DNA from 3 places in the Mesorhizobium sp. B2-6-2 genome. Region 1 is predicted to be linked to each of the others. Evidence: riboswitches for the same ligand, from Rfam matches in the RefSeq annotation. Region 1 holds a riboswitch; each other region holds the start of a gene.
The links. Region 1 has a riboswitch for cobalamin ahead of FJ419_RS19750 (DUF1636 family protein). Riboswitches for the same ligand answer to the same signal wherever they lie in the genome.

Region 1 (7,004 bases):
CCTTGCCGATCCTTGCCACGTCTCCACCAGACCAATCCCCTCAATGCCCGCCGGATCGCGACGGGCTCGCTGTCTTACCGCGCCTGCTCCCCTGCCGTGGCGTGACCGAAGATCGACGGCAGGCCGCGCGCCACGCCGGTGTCGACGGTGACGGTGGCGCTCATGCCGGTGCGCAACGCCATCTTGGCGTCGGGGTCGGTCAATTCCAGGCGCACGGGAATGCGCTGCGTGACCTTGACCCAGTTGCCGGTGGCGTTTTGCGCGGGCAGCAGCGAAAACTCCGCGCCCGTGCCGGCGCCGATCGCTTTCACGGTCGCCTCGAAGGTTCGGCCCGGATAGGTGTCGACGACGATCTCGGCCTTCTGGCCCGGCTTCATGTTGGTGAGCTGGGTCTCCTTGAAATTGGCGTCGATCCAGGTGTCGCCCGTCTCGACCAGGGCGAATAGCGGCGTGCCGACGCCGACATACTGGCCGACCTTGAACGACGCGGCCTGGTAGACGATGCCGTCCGCCGGCGCCTTGACTGTCGTCTGCGCCAGATCGTAGGCGGCCTTGGCGCGCGCGGCGAGCGCCGCCATCACGGTCGGATGCTTGTCGGTCTCGATTTCCGGATTGCCGCCGAGCGCTGCCTTGGCGCTGACGATCCCCTGCTGAGCGACGGCGAGCTGTTGCTTGGCCTTGTCGAGGTCGTTGCGCGCCTCGTCGAGCGACGACTTGGCATTGATGCCCTTCTGCGCGAGATCGGCGGCGCGGCCATATTGCGACTGCGCATAGTCGACCTCGCTGGAGGCGGACTTTTCCTGCGCCATCGCCTGGCTGTAAGCGGCGCGCAGCTGCTCGACATTGAGGCGCGCGGCGGCGACCGCCGCATCGGCCTGGGCGAGCGCGATCTTGTAAGGCTCGGGGTCGATGACGAAGAGAAGGTCGCCCTGCTTGACCAACTGATTGTCGGCTATGCCGACCTGGACGATACGGCCGGCGGTGTCGGAGGCGACCGAAATCCTGGCCTGCTGCAGGTTGGCGTTCTCGGTTTCCTGATAGCGGCCGCCCGTGATCCAGACATACGCGCCGCCGGCAAGCAGGGCCAGCGGCAGGGCGACCATCAACAGGAAGCGCCCGGGGCGGCGCTTCTTCTTCGGCGCCGGAGCGAGCCGCGGCTCGGGAGCCGCCGCAACCGGAGCGGCCGCCGGCTGGGCCGGCGCTTCCGCGACCGGCTGGGCCGGCGCAAGCTTGGTGACGTTGTCGTCTTCTATCTTGGCTGCCGCGTTCATGCTGCTGCCCCTTCCGTATTCTTCATCTTTTCCAGGGACGTCTCGGCGTCCGTCAAATTCTGCACGATGGCGTCCAGCACTCGGACCAGGACGCGGCGTTCTTCCGCCGACACGCCGGTCAGCGATTCCTCATAGACCTCGCCGGCAAGGCTCTTGACGTCGGCATAGGCCGCGTTCGCCTTCTCGGTCGGGAAGATCATGCGCACGCGCCGGTCGGTCGCGTCCTGGCGGCGCTCGATCCAGCCGCCCTCCTCCATGCGGTCGACCAGGCGCGAAACGCTGATCGGCTCGATTTCGAGGAGCTCGGCAAGCCGCGCCTGCGCCACGCCGGCCTCCTTGGCAACGCGCACGAGCAGCCGCCATTGCGCCGAGGAAAGACCCAACCCGCTGGCGCGCGCCTCGAAACGCTTGCGCATCAAGCGCTGCACGTCGTGGATCAAAAATCCCAATCTGTCGATACCGTCGGAAACCATGAGCGGTACATATAATAAGCGTGCTCACTATTCAAGAGGCTGCTTTGTTCCAGAAGCCGGCAAATCGACGTTGCAGCAAGGCAAGCTCCCTTACGGTTAGCGATCGATGAACGTGCAGGGGTCGGTGCCGGCAGGCCGATCCCAGGGCGGGGAGATCATGGCCGGTTGCGCATCAGCATGGTGACGACGAAGAAGGCGCCGAGCGAGCTCGTGATGATGCCGATCGGCAGTTCCTGCGGCGGCAAAAGCGTGCGGGCAAGTAGATCGCTGGCCAAAAGCAGGATCGAGCCGAACAGCGCGCAGATCGCTATCATGGGCCGGTGCAGCGAGCCGGCCAGCGGCCGGCCGAGATGCGGGATCATCAGGCCGACGAAGCCGATGACGCCGGCTACGGCAACGAGACTGGCGGTCGCCAGCGCGGCGACGAGGAATGTCGTGCGGCGCATCCTCGCCACCGGCACGCCAAGGCTCTCGGCGGCGCTTTCGCCGGCGAGAAAGGCATCGAAGCGGCGGTGGTTCCACAGGCCGTAGGCGAGGATGATGCCGGCGCCCAGCGCCGCCAGGCCGATATTGTCCCAGCGAGCAAGGCCAAGCCCGCCCATGGTCCAGAACAACACCGAATGCGCGGCGCGCTGGTCGCCGGCGAAGACGAGGTAGTTGGTCAGCGCGGTGAACATGAACGAGACGGCGAGGCCGGCAAGGATCAGCCGCTCCGGCCCCTGCCCCCTCACCCGCGACACCAACAGAAGCACGATCGCCGCCGCCAGCATGCCGCCTGTGAAGGCGGCGAGCGGGAGCGTCCAGATGCCGAAACTGTCGCCGAAGACGGTGATGACCGAAACGGCGCCGGCTGCCGCGCCCGAGGAGAGGCCGAACAGGAACGGATCGGCGAGGTCATTGCGGGTGACGGTCTGCAGCAGCGCGCCGACGACGCCGAGGCCGGCGCCGACGGTCATCGCCAGCAGCGTGCGCGGCAGCCTCAGGTCGACGACGATGCTGCCGACCGGGCCGGATGGGCCCCGGCTGTCGAGCCCGGACGCATGCGCCAGCGCGCCGACGACCTCGCGCAAAGGTATCAGCGTCGAGCCATAGGCGATCGAAAGCAGCGCGAGCGCTACCAGCAGGATAGCGCCCAGGGCCATCGCCAGGATGAATGGGGTATGGCGCAAATTCACGGCATGGGACCTGCCGCGGCGATACCGGCGTTCGGGATTAGCGGGGGTCTCCGCGACTTCGTCATTCCAGGGCGAAGCAGGCGCGAAGCGCCGTCGCGGAGACCCTGGAGTCCATTCCGTGACCTGGCGCGCGGAGAGCGACGGCGTAGAATTCCGCACGGTTGCAACGCTCGAAAGCCACGGAATGGATCCTCGGGTCTGCGCCGCGTCGCTTCGCTCCTTGCTCCGCCCGTGGATGACGAAGTGAGGGGCGTTTTCGCCATTCTCCAAGGCAGGCTATCCATCAACGGCAACACTTCCGGCTCATCCGTGCCTCAGACCTAAAACGCCTCCGGATGCATGGCCCTGGCGATCTTGCCGATCGCCTCGATGTTGGCGGGTCCGGGCGTCAGCTCGGCGTAGCGCAGCGCCACGAAGCGCTCGTTCCTGACCGCGTCCGTCTCTTTCATCGCAGGATGGACTTTAAGGAAATCGAGCAGTTTCCTGTAGCCGCCGCCATCCTGGTAATCGAGCAGGATGAGGAACTGGGGATTGCGCGAGGCGACCGTCTCCCAGTCGGTGTTGCCCCAGCTCGTCTCCATGTCGGCCATGATGTTTTCGCCGCCGGCGGCGGCGATTATGGCGTTGGGAATGGCGAACTTGCCGGCGGTGAAGGGCTTGTCCTCGCCGGAATCGTAGAGGAAGACGCGCGTGCCCTTGCGGCCACCCACCTTCGCCATGATGCCGGCGAGCTCGGCCTTCCAGCCGTCGACCAGCTTTTCGGCCTCCGCTTGCTTGCCGAAGATCTTGCCCAGCTTCTCGACGTCGTCATAAAGCAGATCCATCGAGGCGGCGGGCCGGTTCTTGTCGAGATGGACGCAGCTCTCGGTCAGCACCAGCGTCTTGATGCCATGCGGGGCAAGCGTGTCGGGCGTCACCTCGCCGCCCGGCTTCATGCCGTAATACCAGCCGGCGAAGAAGAAATCCGGCTGCACGGCGACGAGGTTTTCGAGCGTCGGATATTTTGGCGCCAGCTCCGGGATGGCGCCCTGCTCGGCCTTGAACTCGGGGCCGACCTTGTACCACCCGGTGATGCCAGTGAGCCCGACGATCGACGGCTGCAGCTTCAGCGCGAAAGCCATCTCGGCCATGTTGAGATCCTGGATGACGGCGCGTTTCGGCGGCGCATCGAAGGTGAGCGGTTTGCCGCAGCTGTCGACGGTGACCGGGAAAGCGAAGGCGGCCGAGGCGACGAGCGACAGGGCCGGCGACAAGGCGAGGCGTTTCACGAGATGATGCTCCTTGTTGGGGTTGTGCAGGTTCAGGGCGGCGAGGAAGCGCGCATGGGAAGCTCGAAGACGGTGAGCTCGCGATCCTCGGTCGGGTGCCGCAGGCGCAGCACGTCGATGCCGAACACCTCGCGGACAAGCGGCTGCGCCAGCGCCTCGCGCGGCGGAGCCAGGGCGTGCAGCCGGGCGTTGCTCATCACCGCGACGCTGGTGGCGAAGGGCGCCACAAGCGCGAGATCGTGCAGCACGGCGACCACGGCCATGTTGAATTCGGCCACCAGCTCGAGCAGCTCGCCGCGGGCGCGCGGGTCAAGGTGGTTGGTCGGCTCATCGAGAAACAGGATTTTGGGCTCTTGCGCGATGGCGCGGGCGAGCTGCGCGCGCTGGCGCTCGCCGCCGGAGAGCGAGCCGACAGTGCGCGCGAGCAACGGCAACAGCCCAGTCCGGCGCAGCGCCTCGACGACGATGTCGCGATCGTCGTGCCGGCGCCTCAGACCGGCGTGCGGGACACGGCCAAGCTCGACATAGTCGATGAGCGCAAGGCGTGGATCCGGCTGGTCCGTCTGACCGACGACGGCGATGCTGAGCGCCCGTTCGGCGGCGGTGATCCTGTCCAGCCGGCGTCCGGCAAGACGAACCTCGCCGCGGCTCGGCGACAACGCCCCGCATAACATGCGCAGCAGAGTCGTCTTGCCGGCGCCATTGGGGCCGATGATGGCCAGCCGCTCGCCCGCCGCCAGCGACAAGCTGACATCCTCGACCAACATCCGGCCATTTGCCGTGGCGCGCAAATCGCGAGCTTCGAGCAGGAGCGCGCTCACCGGACCTGCTCCCTGGCCTTGCCCGCGGCGGGGATGCGCGCCAGTATCTTGCCGGCGAGCCTTGCCGGGCGCTGGCCGGAATTGCACCAGCCGTCGGCCAGCGAGGCATAGAGCCTGGCAAATTCGACCAGCGCGCCGGCGTCGGTGCCGCTGTCGATGGAACCGAAGAGATAGCTGGCTTTGCCTTCCGCGTTGAAGGCCACGGTCAGCGGCCGCGCGCAGCCGGCCATGCAATCGATGGTTTCGACAGCAAATGACGACGCCAAAGTCTCGGCAAGCCTTGAGCGAAGGTCGGCGCACAAATCCCCGCCGGACCTACGTCCGGTCACGGTATCGCGGCACAGCGAACAGACGATGATGCGATGGCTAAAGACGTCCAGCATTTCCGTCACTTTCCAAAAATGGCGACGGAAGGATGCCGGACGAGCCGGCCGACAAGACCGGTGTCCGCGTCTCCTCCCGGCACACCCCGTCCGGTCAACTCGTGTCGATGGCAGGTCTCCTGGCTCGCGGGTCCTTACGCCATCCGCCTTCCCAGCCTTGCCGGCCAGTGGCGTTTCGGATGGAGCTCGCCGCTCACAGTTGCGGGGGCAGCCACGGCCTCGACTCGGATGAGCTCACCGTGTTCCCTTTTCACCCCTCGCCTTGCGGCTCGGGGACCATGACGCAGCTATCGTAGGTTGTCCGCGTGCGAGTCGCAACGGGCCTTCGTCCGCCCCTCGTGCGAAAGACATGGCGGGATCGTCGGGCCGTTGCCGCAAGTCGTTTACTTCCCCTGATATGTAATAACATTACCAGCTAGAATACATTGCCTTGGCTTGTCAACCCGCTCGACTTCGCTCAAAGCGCAATTTCGATCAAACTGGCCGGCGGCGCGGGGGCTAGTGTCGCCGAGCCAAATGCGAGGAGCCATGAACCCGACAGAGAAAGCGCTGTGGTTTGTCGAAAGCCACCTGCCCGACGCCATCAGCCTTGACGAGATAGCGGCAAGCAGCGGCGTGTCGCGCTTCCATGTGACGCGCGCTTTCGGCGCGGCCACGGGACGGTCGGTCATGGGCTATATGCGGGCGCGCCGCTTGAGCGAAGCGGCGCGCAAGCTGGCCGGCGGCGCGCGCGACATTCTCTCGGTCGCGCTCGATGCCGGCTACGGCTCGCATGAGGCGTTCACGCGGGCCTTTCGCGATGAGTTCGGCACCACGCCGGAGTTGGTGCGCGCGCAAGGCTCGACCGAAAACCTCGATCTTGTGGAGCCCATACTGATGGACAGTTCGCTTCTCACCGCACTCGAGCCGCCGCGCTTCGAGACCAGCCGTCCCTTCCTCGTTGCCGGGCTCGGCGAGCGCTACAGCTGCGAGACCAGCGCCGGCATCCCGATGCAATGGCAGCGCTTCGCCCCCTATATCGGCAACATTCCGGGCGAGGTGCCCGGCGTCTTCTACGGTGTGTGCACGAATGGCGACGATGCCGGCAATTTCGACTATGTCGTTGGCGTCGAGGTGATGGATTTCTCCGACCTGCCGAAGGATTTCCAACGCGTGCGGGTGCCGGCGCAGAAATATGCGGTGTTCTCGCATCGCGAGCACATCTCGACCATCCGCCGAACCGTCAACACGATCTGGAACAAGTGGCTGCCGGTCTCCGGACACGAGATCGCCGACGCGCCCGAGTTCGAGCGCTACGGGCCCGAGTTCGATGCCCGCACCGGCAATGGCGGGCTGGAGATCTGGGTGCCGGTCAAAGGATGATGGTCTTCCCTTCTCCCCCTGTGGGAGAAGGTGGATCGGCGCGCAGCGCCGAGACGGATGAGGGGTGTTCCAGGGAAAGCCAGCGTCTCACTCCGCTGGAACACCCCTCATCCGTCGCCTTCGGCGACACCTTCTTCCACAGGGGGAGAGGGAACACCTAAAGCTCGAGATTCCACGTCTGCCCGACAAGATCCTTGCCGAAGGAATGATGGCGTTCTTCCTCGACCAGCTTGAAGCCGGCAGCCTGGTAG
Region 2 (7,004 bases), on a different contig from region 1:
GCGGAAGGCGAGCGCCGGATCGGTCTCGACCTCGCCCTTGAACGAGATCGCGCCGGCCAGGATGCGGCCGTCGAGCTCGGGCAGGACCACATGCATGGCAAGGTCGGCAGGAGCCAGGCCGCGCTGGTTCTTTTGCCAGACCTCGCGCCTGGTGGTGGCGACGATGACCTGGAAGACGGGCACGCCGGCGCGGTCGAAGAGGGTTTCGGCGCCGGGTTCCGCACCGGAGGCGAAAGCCGTGGCGGTGACGATGGCGGCCGGGTTCAGGGAGCTGAGGGCGTTTTCTACGAAGGCCAGGGATGCCGCGTCTTTGAGGCTGGACACGAAGATCGGTACCGGGGTGAGCCCTTGCAGCTTCAACGCTTCCACGAGAACGTCGATCGGCGCCACGTCGGCGGCCAGCAGCATCGAGCGGTAGAAGAGGATGGGAATAACCGGGGCGCTGAAGTTGGTGGCGTCGAGTTCTGTCGCCCCCCCCTCTGTCCTGCCGGACATCTCCCCCTCAAGGGGGGAGATTGAGCTGCCGTCGATGGTTTCGCCAATCGCGGATGCTGCGAGGTGTTCTATTGCTGAGTTAGCGGAAGAGGCGCCAGGGTCGATGACGGCTGATCTCCCCCCTTGCGGGGGCCGGCAGGACAGAGGGGGGGGCGACGGAACGCCGACCTTTAAAAGGTTCGGCTTCTCGACGACGCCAACTCTAGGCAGATAATACCCCGCCTTCGGTACGCTGACCGGTTCGGCCACGGCCGCATCCGATCCGGCCAGCTTTGCCAGCCTCTGCACCAGGGCAGCCATATTCTCAGGTCCGCCTTCGCGGAAATAGCCGAGCAGGGCGTCGAGCTCGGCGCGCGGCAGGGTCGAGGCTTCGATCAGCCGCAGGTCCTCGTCATGGCTTTCGCCGGGCAGCAGCGCCAGCTTGATGCCGCGCTCGCGCGCGACCGCGGCGAGTTGGTCGCAGCCGTAGCGCCACCAGTCATAGCCGCCGAGGATGCGCACCAGCACCACCCTGGCGTGGCGGGCGACGCTGTCGATCCACAGGTCCACCGACATCGGGTGGCGAAGGTCGCGCAGCGCCGCCAGCCGCATCGATGGCAGCCGCTCCGCATCGGCCTTCCAGGCGGTGGCCAGGCCGGCGAGATCGCTGTCAGTGAAGGACAGTGCCACGACATCCGCAGGCGCCTGCCTGAGGTCGATCGGCTCGGCGAGATCGTCGAGCGAAGCGGATGTGGTGGCGAGGATGTGCATCGCTTTTTCGTGTTGGCCTCAGCCGGCGAGGATACGCTCGATCGCCGGGCGGTTCAGCCCCTTGAGGCCGATGACGACCAGCCGCGAGCGGCGATCGTCCTCGGCCGTCCAGGCGCGGTCGTAATAGTGATTGACGCGCGGGCCGACGGCTTGGAGCAGGAGCCGCATCGGCTTGCCGCCGACCTCGACGAAGCCTTTGACGCGCAGCACGTTTTCCTGCTCGGCGGCAATGGCGACGCGCTTGGCCAACTCGTCGGGATTGGCGATCGAGGGGATATCGATGACGAAGGAATCGAAATCGTCATGCTCGTGGTCGAGCTCGTCGTCATGATGGGTCTTGCGGTTCTCAATGTCGTCCTCCACCGCAAGGCCAAGGCCGAGCAACACGGAGGGATCGACCTTGCCCTGCGCTGTCGGCACGATCTTAACGGCACGCGCGACATGATCGCCGATGACGGTGTTGGCACGGGCGGAGCCTGCCGCATCCATCAGGTCGCTCTTCGACAGGATGATCAGGTCGGCGCAGGCGATCTGGTCCTCGAACACCTCCTCGACCGGATCGTCATGGTCAAGGGAATCGTCCGCCGCACGCTGCGCCTGCAGCGCATCCATATCGGAAGCGACCCGGCCGTCGGCGAGCGCCGGGCCGTCGACCACGGCGATGACGCCATCGACGGTGACGCGGCTCTTCACGCTCGGCCACTGGAATGCCTGCACCAGCGGCTTCGGCAGAGCGAGGCCCGAGGTCTCGATCAGAATGTGGTCGACCTTCGGGTTGAGCGACAGAATCCGGTCGAGCGCCGGCACGAAATCGTCGGCGACGGTGCAGCAGATGCAGCCATTGGCGAGCTCGACGATGTTCTCCTCCGGACAAGAGTCGATGCCGCAACCTTTGAGAATCTCGCCGTCTATGCCGACATCGCCGAACTCGTTGACGATGATCGCCAGCCGCTTGCCCTTGGCGTTCTCGAGTAGGTTGCGGATCAGCGTCGTCTTGCCGGCGCCGAGGAAGCCGGTGACGACGGTGCAGGGCACACGGGAAACGGATGCGTTCATGGTCGGTCCTTCAGCATGTCGAGAGGAGGGATGCGGGCAACCAGGCCGCGCTTGAGGGAATCGGGCCGGCCGCGCCAGGGGATCAGGCCATCGGTCGAGGTGGCGAAGAGTTTCGCGCCGGCGACGAGATCGGCGCCGCTGGCGGTGTCCAGATCGCCGAAGACGTAGCTCCAGCAGCCGTCGCGCAGCAGCGCCGCGCTTAGCCGGCGCTTGCAGTTGCCGAGGCATTCGACAGTACGGATGTCGATCTTTTCGCCGCAAGCCGCCCGACGCGTGTCTTCGGCAAGCAGCGCGCCGGCGCGCGGATGCCCATCCGACCCGGTCTCGTCGCGGCAGGATGAGCAGACGATGACGGTGATGCCGGCCAAAGCGTCGGGCTCGGACGGAACGTCCGCACTGTTTGCCGGGAAACTGCCGTTGCGATCCAAAACCACGCTCCTTGCCCGGAAAACCCGCCGGGCATTCGGATACTTAAAGTCTCAGACGGCAGGTCTCCTGGCTCGCGGGTCGTCGCCCTGAATGCCGCCTTCCCGGGAACATCCCAGTGGTTTTCGGCAGAGGCTCGTCGCTTACAGTTGCGGGGACAGCCGCGGATTTGGGTTTTGGCCCGCACCGCATTCCCTCTTGGCTCCTCCCTTTGCCGGGAGAAGACCGTCTGGGTCAGGATTTAGGCTTACGGCTAGTTCCCTGTCAACGCGCAGCTACGACACCGCGATGTCGGCCAGCGCCGGTCCGAGGTCGCCGGCCGGCGTCACTTCGATCGCCTCCAGGCCGAGCCAGGCCTGCATCTGCTTCAACTCATCGAAGAGCTGGGCGGCCGTTTCAGGCGGGGCGCCGGCCTCGGCATAGGTGGCGTGGACGCGCAAGATGCTGGCCGGGCGGTCAGCTCTCAGATCGACGCGGGCGACGATCCGGTCGCCGAGCAGGAAGGGCAGCACGTAGTAGCCATATTGGCGTTTCTCGGCCGGCGTGTAGATCTCGATGCGGTAGCGGAAATCGAAAAGCTTTTCCGTCCGGGTGCGCTCGAAGACGACCGGATCGAAGGGGGCAAGCAGGGCGCGCGCCTCGATCCGGCGCGGGGAACGGGCGTCCTTGTGGAGATAGGCTGTCCTGTCCCAGCCTTCGACCTTCACCGGCAGCAATTCGCCGGCATCGACCAGTTCCTCGATGCGATCCTTCGTGTCGCCCGGCGCGAGACGAAAATAGTCGCGCAGGTCGCCATAGGTGGCAATGCCATGGGCGCGGGCGGAAATGCGCAGCAATTCGCGATGCGCGTCCTCGACCGAGGGTACGGGCAGGTCGAGCACCGCCTGCGGCAAAACGCGCTCGGGCAGGTCGTAATAGCGTTCGAAGCCGCGGCGGTAGGCGGTGGTGATGCGCCCGGCCCAGAACAGCCATTCGAACGCGTGCTTGGCCTCGCTCCAGCCCCACCAGCCGCCATTGCCCTTGTGGCCTTCGATATCAGACGCGGCGATCGGACCGCGATCGGCGACCTCTCTATATATCTCGTCGATCATTTCCTTGCGTTCACGGCCCCATTTCGCCAGGCCGAGATACATCTCGTCGCCCTGCTCGGCGCGCTGCATGCGCCAGCGCATCAGCGGGTACGTCTCAACGGGCAGGAACGACGCCTCATGCGCCCAGTACTCGAACACGGCGCGCTTGCGGGTGACCGCGGCATTGTCGAGCAGCGTAAGCGGATAGGGGCCGAGGCGCGAATAGAGCGGCATGTAATGCGCGCGCACCACCGCGCTCACGGAATCGATCTGCAAGAGGCCGGTTCGCGAAAGTACCCGCGCAAGGTGGCGGCGATCCGGAACACCACTGGGCCTGGGGTCGTTGAACCCTTGCGCGCCGAGCGCAATACGCCTCGCCATGGCCAGCGAAATCTTGTCCTTCATCAGGTGTCCTTGCCCGATCGTCTGCTGGATTTTTAGCCGGTGATTCCTGTCATGCTAGCAGGCAAATGGCGGGAGATATGTCAGGAGAGAAAAGTGGAGTGAAAGCTGAAGGAAATCAAACAGGAGCGGATCGGACCAGTTTCTTCCGATAAGGCGTCCAGGGCCGCGATTTGAACAACGTTTGACTTGCGTCACCGAAACCGCTGCGCTAACCCTCGCCGCGTTGCAGCATGGGCCTCCTAAAACGGTTCAGCGGTTAAACTGTCACGCTTCCGCATTAGAGTTCGTTGCTGTAATCAAAGTGAACTGCCCCCGCCGAAGGAAAGTCGCCGCATGAGCGCACTCCTAAGTTCGTACCTGCCTATCGTGCTGTTCATCGCCGTGGCGATGATCGTCGGTCTGGCGCTCATCATCGCTCCGTTCCTTGTGGCCTACCGCAATCCCGACCCGGAAAAGCTTTCCGCCTATGAATGCGGGTTCAACTCGTTCGACGACGCCCGCATGAAGTTCGACATCCGCTTCTACCTGGTGTCGATCCTGTTCATCATCTTCGATCTCGAGGTCGCCTTCCTGTTCCCGTGGGCGGTGTCCTTCTCGAAGCTCGGCATGCTCGGCTTCTGGTCGATGATGGTGTTCCTGGCGGTGCTGACCATCGGTTTTGCCTATGAATGGAAAAAAGGAGCGCTGGAATGGGATTGAACGACAGTTCAGGCACCCTCGTCGCGCCGAAGCCCAAGGGCATCATCGACCCCAACACCGGCAGGCCGGTGGGGGAGGACGATCCCTTCTTCCTCGAAATCAACAATGAGCTGGCCGACAAGGGTTTTCTCGTCACCTCGACCGAGGCGCTGATCACCTGGGCGCGCAGCGGCTCGCTGATGTTCATGACTTTCGGCCTCGCCTGCTGCGCGGTCGAGATGATCCACACCTCGATGCCGCGCTATGACTCGGAGCGCTTCGGCGTCGCCCCGCGCGCGTCGCCGCGCCAGTCCGACATCATGATCGTCGCCGGCACGCTGACCAACAAGATGGCGCCGGCGCTGCGCAAGGTCTACGACCAGATGCCGGAGCCGCGCTACGTCATCTCGATGGGCTCCTGCGCCAATGGCGGCGGCTACTACCACTATTCCTATTCGGTGGTGCGCGGCTGCGACCGCGTCGTGCCGGTCGACATTTATGTGCCCGGCTGCCCGCCGAGCGCGGAAGCACTGCTCTACGGCATTCTCCTTCTGCAGAAGAAGATCCGCCGCACCGGCACGATCGAACGGTGAGCCGATGACCCTGGCGTTGAATGAACTCTCCACCTATCTCGGCGAGAAGCTCTCCGGCCGCATCGGCCACGCCGTGATTGCGTATGGCGAGCTGACGGTTTCGGTGGAACCGGGCAATCTGATCGAGGTGGCGACCTTCCTGCGCGACGATCCGCGCTGCCAGTTCATCTCGATCATCGATGTTTGCGGAGCGGACTATCCGTCGCGCGCCAGGCGCTTCGACGTCGTCTATCACCTATTGTCGCCGAAGCAGAATGCACGCGTCCGGCTCAAGGTCCAGGCCGACGAGGAGACGCTGGTGCCGTCGCTGACCGGCGTCTATCCGGGCGCCGACTGGTTCGAGCGCGAGACCTACGACCTTTACGGCGTGCTGTTCTCGGGCCATCCGGACCTGCGCCGCATTCTCACCGACTATGGTTTCGAAGGCCATCCGCTGCGCAAGGATTTCCCGCTGACCGGCTTCGTCGAGGTGCGTTACGACGACGAGGCCAAGCGGGTGATTTACGAGCCGGTCGAGCTCAAGCAGGAATTCCGCAATTTCGATTTTCTTTCTCCCTGGGAAGGGACGGACTACGTCCTGCCGGGGGATGAGAAGGCGAAGCAGTAGGGCGAGCCATGGCTGAAACCTCCGTCCGCAATTTTAATATCAACTTTGGGCCTCAACACCCTGCGGCACACGGCGTTTTGCGCCTGGTGCTGGAGCTGGACGGCGAGGTGGTCGACCGCGTCGATCCGCATATCGGCCTGCTGCATCGCGGCACCGAGAAGCTGATCGAGGCCAAGACCTATCTCCAGGCCGTGCCCTATCTCGACCGGCTCGACTATTGCGCGCCGATGAACCAGGAGCATGCCTTCGCGCTCGCGGCCGAGCGCCTGCTCGGCATCGAAGTGCCGAAGCGGGGCCAACTGATCCGCGTGCTCTATTCCGAGATGGGCCGCATCATGTCGCACATCTTGAATGTGACGACGCAAGCCATGGACGTCGGCGCGCTGACGCCGCCGCTGTGGGGCTTCGTCGAGCGCGAAAAGCTGATGGTGTTCTATGAGCGCGCCAGCGGCTCGCGCATGCATGCGGCCTATTTCCGGCCGGGCGGCGTGCACCAGGACCTGCCGCAGAAGCTGGTCGAGGACATCGGCAAGTGGATCGACCCGTTCCTGAAGTCGATCGACGATCTCGACGCGCTCTTGACCGGCAACCGCATCTTCAAGCAGCGCAATGTCGATATCGGCATCGTGTCGCTGGCCGATGCCTGGGCCTGGGGCTTTTCGGGCGTGATGGTGCGCGGCTCGGGGGCTGCCTGGGACCTGCGCAAATCGCAGCCCTATGAATGCTATTCGGAGATGGATTTCGACATTCCGATCGGCAAGAACGGCGACTGCTACGACCGTTATCTGGTGCGTATGGAAGAGATGCGCCAGTCGGCCAGGATCATGCGCCAATGCGTCGATCTCTTGCTCGGCAAGGAAAGCGCCGGCCCGGTGTCGAACCTCGACGGCAAGGTCGTGCCGCCGAAGCGCGCCGCGATGAAGC
Region 3 (7,004 bases), on a different contig from region 1:
CCCGCAACCCGCTCTATGTCGGCCTGATGGGGCTGCTTCTCGGGATCGGGCTGCTCTTTGACAGCTGGTGGGCCGTCATCGCGACCATCGCGAGCTTCCCCATCCTGCATTACGGCGTGGTGCTGCGCGAGGAGGCCTATCTGGAACGCAAGTTCGGCGAACCCTACCGCGCCTACAGGGCGAGCGTGCGCCGATACCTTTGAGCATCAGTCCTTCGGCACGTTGCTGTAGAGCGCCACGCCGACGCGGTCGTTGCGCCGCCACCGCACCAAAGCGCGATAGGCCGTATCGTCGGCCGGGACCTCGAGCAGGAAGCGGTCCGGGATCTCCACATCTGCGCCGACGCGCAATTCCGCGCCCTGCTCGTGCTGATTTCTGACCGAGCAACCGATCCTGACGCCGGCGGCGATGATCGTGGCTTGCTTGAGCACGAATTCGCGCGCATGAAGACGTCGCTCGGTCTCGGGAAAACTGGCCATATCCGGCGGGCTCCTCAGGCAAGGCTCTCCTCGCCATGGGGCCGCACCATAGCAGCGAAGCGTTTCCGTTCCGTTAGCGATCACTGAAACGGTGGTGTGCCGACTTGATATGCCGGCCGGGTCCACGGATGGAGCGTTCACGCCTGAGCATTCAGCCGGCGACAGTGACGCCGCTCGCACGCAGCACCCAGCGGCGGCCGTCGCCGCGGAACTCAGTGAGCGACAGCGGCTCGATATCGATCTTCCAGACCGAGGAAAGCGGCGCGCCGAGCACATGCGCCATGGCGGCGCGGATCGGCACGGCATGCGTCACTGCGACGGTGTGACCGCTCTCGCCGGCCAGCCGCTCCATCAGCGCAGCACCCCGCCGGGCGACGGCGGCGAGCGATTCACCGCCATGAGGCGCCGCGTCTGCGTCGGCGAACCAGGCCGCCATGCCTTCCGGGTCCCCGGCCTGCACCTCCTCGAAGCTTTTGCCGGCCCAGCGTGCGAAATCCTGTTCGGCAAGCAGCGGCTCGACCGTCGCGTCAAGGCCGAGCGCCTCGGCCGTCCGCCGCGCGGCAAGCGCCGGACTTGTCCAGACACGGTCGGCGCGACGCAGCGAAGCGGCCAGCGCGCCGGCGCGATCCAGGGCGCGCGGCTCCGGCGGCTCATCGTTCGGAAAGCGGCCCTTGCGCATTCCGGGCGTCGCTCCGCTTGCGATCATCGTCAGGCGGGCAAGCATGAAAAACTCCGTGGCCCAGCGAAAAACAGGCCTCACGTAGCCGTGCCGCCATTACATGTCGTTGACAGGCGAACGAAGTGCTGACAAGTGTCTTAGTGCTATACGGGATTGGAAGCCGGTGCGAGTCCGGCACGGTCGCGCCACTGTGATCGGCACCAGCCGAAAGTCAGGCCTTATTCCGCAGCATCGTTCGATCAACGGGACGCAGTATCCCAAGGGAGGTCAATATGTCCGACACCACCTTCGCCCCCAGCTACGGCCCGGTTGCGATTCCGGTCCGCGAGCTTCTGCCCTGGGCCATCCTCGGCGGGCTGCTTTTGATGCTGGCGATCTATTTCGTCGGCGCGGAAGAAGGCGCCACCTCGCTGATCCGCGGCACCTATGTGCACGAATTCGTGCATGACGGCCGCCACCTGCTCGGCTTCCCCTGCCACTAAAGCGGCAGCATCGCTGAACCCGCTTTCGATTCCGATCTAAGGCAATTCCGGACGGAAAACCGCTACGCACTTTTCCTGGAATTGCTTGGTTGGCTTAACGCAATTCCGGACGGAAAACCGCTACGCACTTTTCCTGGAATTGCTTAGAGGGATTGGTGACATGGTTGGAAAACTTTTGCTGCGCGGCATGCTTGTCGGGCTGGTCGCCGGGATTCTGGCGTTCGCCTTCGCCCGCGTCTATGGCGAGCCGCAGGTCGACAAGGCGATCGCCTTCGAGGAACAGCAGGCCCAGGCCGCCGGCGGGGCGCCGGAGCCCGAGATGGTCAGCCGCGCCACGCAAGCCGGCATCGGCCTGGCAACCGGCGTGCTGATCTATGGCGCCGCGCTTGGCGGGCTGTTCTCGCTGGTCTTCGCCTATGCCTATGGCCGGCTGGGCTCGCTCGGACCGCGCGGCACCTCGGCGCTGCTGGCGTTGCTCGGCTTCCTGGCCGTGATCGTGGTGCCCGGCCTCAAATATCCGGCCAACCCGCCCGCGGTCGGCAATGCCGAAACGATCGGCTACCGCACCGAGCTGTTCTTCATCATGATCGTCATCTCGATCACGGCGATGGTGGCGGCGGTGGGTCTGGCGCAGCGGCTGTGGAACCAGCTCGGCGCCTGGAACGCCTCGATCGTGGCCGGGCTCTCCTTCCTCGTCGTCTTCGCATTGGTGAAGGCGGCGCTGCCCGACATCAACGAAGTGCCGGAGAACTTCTCGGCGACGGTGCTGTGGCAGTTCCGCGTCGCCTCGCTCGGCATCCAGCTGGTGCTGTGGACCGTCGTCGGGCTCGGCTTCGGCGCGGTTGCCGAACGCGTGGTCGCGGCGCGCGACCAGCGCAGCCCGGCACGCCGCTACGCCTGAAATCCGATGCGTTGGCCGCCACTGTTTCGCGCCCTGGCGGCCAAAGCGGCTCAACGGTCGGTACGACCGCAGAGCCACTTTGGTCTTTTGTTTTCTCGCAATTCCGGACGGAAAACCGCCGCACACTTTTCCTGGAATTGCTCGGTTGCGGCGCTGCTCGCATTTGTGGCCGCCACATCCGCGCAAGCGCATAGCGGATCCTCGGCCCCGCCTCCTCCGGGCATCCAGATCCCCGGCCTGACCCACGGCCAGATGGCCGTCATCGCGCGCCATCGCGGCGAGATCCTCGACCTCGCCCACCGCCAGACCGCGACAGACCCGACCTTCCGCCGGCTCTACAATCACGGCAATCTGCAATTCACCTATTGCCTCTGGGGCTTGATGCCGGGCAGCCTCGGCGACGAGGAAAGCCCGTTCAACGAATGCAGCCACGCCTATCTCGCCGCCGCCAAGGCGCTGCTCACCCATATGGCGACGATGCCTTCAGCTGAACGGGGTGCGAAGGCGCTGATCTCGGACATCGATGCCGAGATGGTGCGCAGCGGCGCGTCGTGGATCCTGTGCCAGTATAGCCGCGAGGCCTTCAGCACCGGCGCGGTCGTCGAGCCCAGATGGCGCGACATCTTCTTCCACTTGCCGAGCCTTGCGGTGATCCTCGGCACTGTGGCGGCGCTCGGCGCCGCCACAATGTCGATCTTCGGCACGCCGCTCGCCCGCGTGCGCTAACCGGCTTCGGCCGGCTGATGTTCTCAAGATACCAGGCGACGTAACGCGGCTCGTTTTGCTCCCGCAGATCGCGTCTGGCAGCGCGATTACTTCGAACGCATCCCATAGGCGGCAAGGAACGCTTCGACCGAGGCATCGGCGTGCCGCTCAAGGTCGGCTTTCGAGCGCGGATTGCGTCCGGTGAACATGGCTTCGTTCATCGGAATCCAAAGCAGCATTCCAAAGAAATGGCTGGCCGCCAAACGGGGATCGTCGGTCTGCAACAGGCCTCGCCCTGTGAGCTTTTGAAAACAAGCCGCTACCGAGGAAAGCATGCGCTCAAAGCCTTTGTCGTACCAGCTGCGGCCAAGCTGCGGCATCCGATCGGCATTGGCAATAATCAGACGCCGGAGCCTCAGCAACTCGTCGTTCATCAGCGTGGTGACCAATCGCCGGGCAAGCTGCTGCAGGCCGCCCTCCAGGAATTTCGCTTCGGAAAGCAGCATCGTCACGGACTCGACAACGTCGTTGGTCTGGGACGCGGTGGACTCCACGACTTTGCTGAAAAGCGTCTCCTTGTCCGTGAAATGCTTGTAGACGGTCTGCTTGGAAGCGCACGCTCTGGTGGCGATCTCCTCCATGCTGGTCCCATCATAGCCGTTGGCGATGAACGCCGCCGTCGCCGCCTCGATGATTTCGCGATCCTTGCGAGCCGATCTGGTCTCACCGTCAATTTTCATAACGCCTCTCGACCGGTACTAGACGGTACGGTTCCGTCGTGATAGCCATCCGTTGCAGTACTAGACTGGCTAGTACCCGGCAACGAAGGTTCAAACTGATGACGCAAATGCTTTTCCTCAATCTGCCGGTACGCGACCTGCAGGCAGCGACCAAGTTCTATCTCGCGATCGGCGGCACGCTCAACCCACAGTTCTCGAACGACCAGGCCAGTTCGATCATGTTCTCCGAATCGATAGGAGTCATGTTGCTGACGCACCAACACTACAGCCAGTTCACAGCCCGGCCGATCGGCGACGCCAAGCGCGAGAGCCAGATGCTGATCGCGCTGACCGTCGACAGCAAGGACGCGGTCAATGCGACAATCGAGAAAGGGATCGCGGCGGGCGGCCGCGCTGATCCCAACCCTGCGCAGGATCTTGGTTTCATGTTCAACCGCCACATCGAAGATCCGGACGGAAATGTCTGGGAGTTCCTGTGGATGAACCCCGCAGCCATGCAATAGACCATCTGTATCGCAATCCCGATGTCGGAACGACATCCGAGAAAGCGACGGGCAGCCGTCGCTCTCATGTCCGGGCAATGCCTGCCATCGCCCTCGACCGATCTTGTTATCCCGATATCCGCTCAGACATCTGGCGCGCTATCGCCCTTCCGCCCAGCAAATCTCGGCGAGTTGGACTCCGGAACTGTGCTCTAGCCAGCCATGTTCGCTCCCGAAGCGCTTGCCTGTATCAGCCATGCGCGCGCTCGTGATGGTGGCCTTGCGGATCGGCCATGGCGAAGGGCAAATCCTCGGTGTCGGGACCGGCCGCCAGTTGCAGCCTGGCGCTGAATTCGTGCGGTTCGGCAGGTGCGACCAGGCTCTGCAAATAATGATGGTCGCCGCCGACCGGAGACAGCGGCAGGCTTTCGACCGCACCGTCCGCCCTTTCAATGGCGACGTTCGCCCGCAGGCCCTCGGCGTGACGCGACAGGCGCAGCCGCATGCGCTCGCCCTGCGGCGTGTCGACGATTTCGAGCAGCCCGCTGGCTAGCTTGCCCGAGACCAGGAACGGATCCGGCGCATGATGGTGGCCAGCTTCCGTTTCCGCCTCGGCAAAGCGCACCGTGGCGACGTCGAGTGCCGGGATGTGCGCGAAGAGCTCGGCCTTGAGCGATGCGGCGATGTTGTTCGCGGCGGCAAGCAGCAGGCCGTCATCGACGGCAATCTCGACATCGACATGCAATTTGTGGCCAAGCCAGCGGGCCTTGACGTCGGCAACCTTTTCGATCCCGGCGACATGGTCGGCGGCGTGATGAATCTGGCCGACCAGGCCGGGCTCGACGCCGTCCAGCATGCGGGTCAGCACCGAGCGCGCCGATTGCCAGACGATAGCGAAGATGGCGACGGTGATGAGCAGGCCGATGATCGGATCGGCGAGCGGAAGGCCGAGCCAGACGCCGGCCGCGCCTGCGACCACGGCAAGGCTGGTGAGGCCGTCGGTGCGGGCGTGATAGCCGTCGGCAACCAGCGCGGCGCTGTTGATCTGGCGACCGACGCGGATGCGAAAAACCGCCACCGCTTCATTGCCGAGGAAACCGATGACGCCGGCGACGGCCAACCAGCCAAGGAAATGCACCGGCTGCGGGTTGAACAGGCGATTGATCGCCTCGTATCCGGCCACCAGCGCGCTGGCCAGGATGATGAGCACGATGACGATGCCGGCGAGATCTTCGACCCGGCCGAGGCCGTAGGTGAAGGCCGTTGTCGGTTTGCGGCGCACGAGCACAAAAGCGATCCAAAGCGGGATGGCGGTGGTCGCGTCGGCGACGTTGTGGATGGTGTCGGCAAGCAGGGCCACGCTACCCGAAAGCATAACGACGACGATCTGCAGCGCGGCCGTGACCGCGAGAATCACGAACGACCACTTGATCGCCCAGATGCCGCGGTCTGTGGTGGCGATGGTCGCGTCGATCACGCCATGAGTATGGCCATGCGGCCCATGGTGGTCGTGGCCGCCATGATGCCCGTGCACGCCGAAGCCGAACCAGTCGAGCGCTTTTTCCCACATCGCCGCCTCACAGATATTTGGTGAGCTGCTTCAGCTCTTTGAGCGTGTCCCTGGTCGGTTCGCCGCCTTCGACAAGGCAATGCTCCATATGGTCGTGGATCAGCTCGCGCTTGGCGTTGCCGACCGCGTTTTCGACGGCGTGGAGCTGTTGCGCGAGGTCGAGGCAGGAGCGGCCCTGCTCGAACATGGTGAGCACGGCGGCGAGATGGCCATGCGCTCGCTTGAGCCGGGCGATGATATCGGGATGGGAGCTGTGTATCGTCATGCGATATCCTATCCTCCAGGGTAGGATATTGCCAACAGACCACTTTCCCCGGAATTGCCTGATGCGCCTCCGCGCTGGCATAGGGTCCGGGCGGCCGGCCGGCGTGGCGGCTGAAGGCGCTGAAGGTGCTGGCCGAGCCGTAGCTGACGCGCTCGGCGACCTCGGCAATGTCGCCCCCGCCGGCGCAGCAGGTTCTTGCCCGCAGGGCAGTATCTGCCGCGAAATCCCGGCTTCATGTGATCGATCGGCTGCAGCGACCGGCAGCCCCGCGGCAACCAAATGCTTGGTTTGCCGTTTATTTTAGCGGTTGCCGCCACCCACCGTGGCGCCAGCCGGCTCCAGCGGCCAGAGACCGCGCGGGGCTGAAAGGAGGCCGCAATGACACAGCCCGCAGTGGAGATAGGCGACCGGGTGGCTGTCATCGCCACCGTGATCGAGCGCATCAAGGACCGCGTGATACTGAAGCTCGACGGCGACGGCCATGATTATTCGATGGCCGAGCCCAATGCCAAGGCAGGCGACAAGCTCAGACTGGAGGGCGACGTCGTGCATGTCGACGAGGATCTCGGACGCACGACCGTGCAGGTGCTGGGACGTGTCACCGTCGACACCAACTCGGTCGAAATGGTGACGAGACGTTGCGACCTCGACCATATCGGCTCGAACGTGCCCGGCCACCCTCGCCCGCGCACCCCGCCGAC

Region 2: linked by a shared signal. The riboswitch ahead of FJ419_RS08675 (DUF1636 family protein) and the one ahead of FJ419_RS19750 (DUF1636 family protein) in region 1 are both predicted to bind cobalamin.
Region 3: linked by a shared signal. The riboswitch ahead of FJ419_RS22720 (CbtB domain-containing protein) and the one ahead of FJ419_RS19750 (DUF1636 family protein) in region 1 are both predicted to bind cobalamin.

What each region holds. Positions count from the first base shown of each region.
Region 1 covers NZ_VFUG01000010.1:86,376-93,379, forward strand. The annotation lists gene FJ419_RS19725 (HlyD family secretion protein) at 75-1,271, opposite strand; gene FJ419_RS19730 (MarR family transcriptional regulator) at 1,268-1,744, opposite strand; gene FJ419_RS19735 (iron ABC transporter permease) at 1,900-2,886, opposite strand; gene FJ419_RS19740 (ABC transporter substrate-binding protein) at 3,240-4,187, opposite strand; gene FJ419_RS19745 (ABC transporter ATP-binding protein) at 4,220-5,008, opposite strand; gene FJ419_RS19750 (DUF1636 family protein) at 5,005-5,391, opposite strand; cobalamin riboswitch at 5,483-5,687, opposite strand; gene FJ419_RS19755 (AraC family transcriptional regulator) at 5,920-6,753, shown strand; gene FJ419_RS19760 (helix-turn-helix domain-containing GNAT family N-acetyltransferase) at 6,911-7,004, opposite strand, start outside.
Region 2 covers NZ_VFUG01000003.1:120,482-127,485, forward strand. The annotation lists gene FJ419_RS08665 (cobaltochelatase subunit CobN) at 1-1,245, opposite strand, end outside; gene cobW (cobalamin biosynthesis protein CobW) at 1,264-2,301, opposite strand; gene FJ419_RS08675 (DUF1636 family protein) at 2,298-2,729, opposite strand; cobalamin riboswitch at 2,769-2,972, opposite strand; gene FJ419_RS08680 (winged helix-turn-helix domain-containing protein) at 3,003-4,202, opposite strand; gene FJ419_RS08685 (NADH-quinone oxidoreductase subunit A) at 4,536-4,901, shown strand; gene FJ419_RS08690 (NADH-quinone oxidoreductase subunit B) at 4,892-5,473, shown strand; gene FJ419_RS08695 (NADH-quinone oxidoreductase subunit C) at 5,478-6,080, shown strand; gene FJ419_RS08700 (NADH-quinone oxidoreductase subunit D) at 6,089-7,004, shown strand, end outside.
Region 3 covers NZ_VFUG01000014.1:29-7,032, forward strand. The annotation lists partial or broken gene FJ419_RS22705 (methyltransferase) at 1-203, shown strand, start outside; gene FJ419_RS22710 (PilZ domain-containing protein) at 207-479, opposite strand; gene FJ419_RS22715 (histidine phosphatase family protein) at 631-1,203, opposite strand; adenosylcobalamin (AdoCbl) riboswitch at 1,287-1,430, shown strand; gene FJ419_RS22720 (CbtB domain-containing protein) at 1,431-1,640, shown strand; gene FJ419_RS22725 (CbtA family protein) at 1,801-2,541, shown strand; gene FJ419_RS22730 (hypothetical protein) at 2,707-3,267, shown strand; gene FJ419_RS22735 (TetR/AcrR family transcriptional regulator) at 3,354-3,986, opposite strand; gene FJ419_RS22740 (VOC family protein) at 4,085-4,489, shown strand; gene FJ419_RS22745 (cation diffusion facilitator family transporter) at 4,719-6,038, opposite strand; gene FJ419_RS22750 (metal-sensing transcriptional repressor) at 6,046-6,303, opposite strand; partial or broken gene FJ419_RS31265 (AraC family transcriptional regulator) at 6,377-6,472, opposite strand; gene FJ419_RS22760 (hypothetical protein) at 6,682-7,004, shown strand, end outside.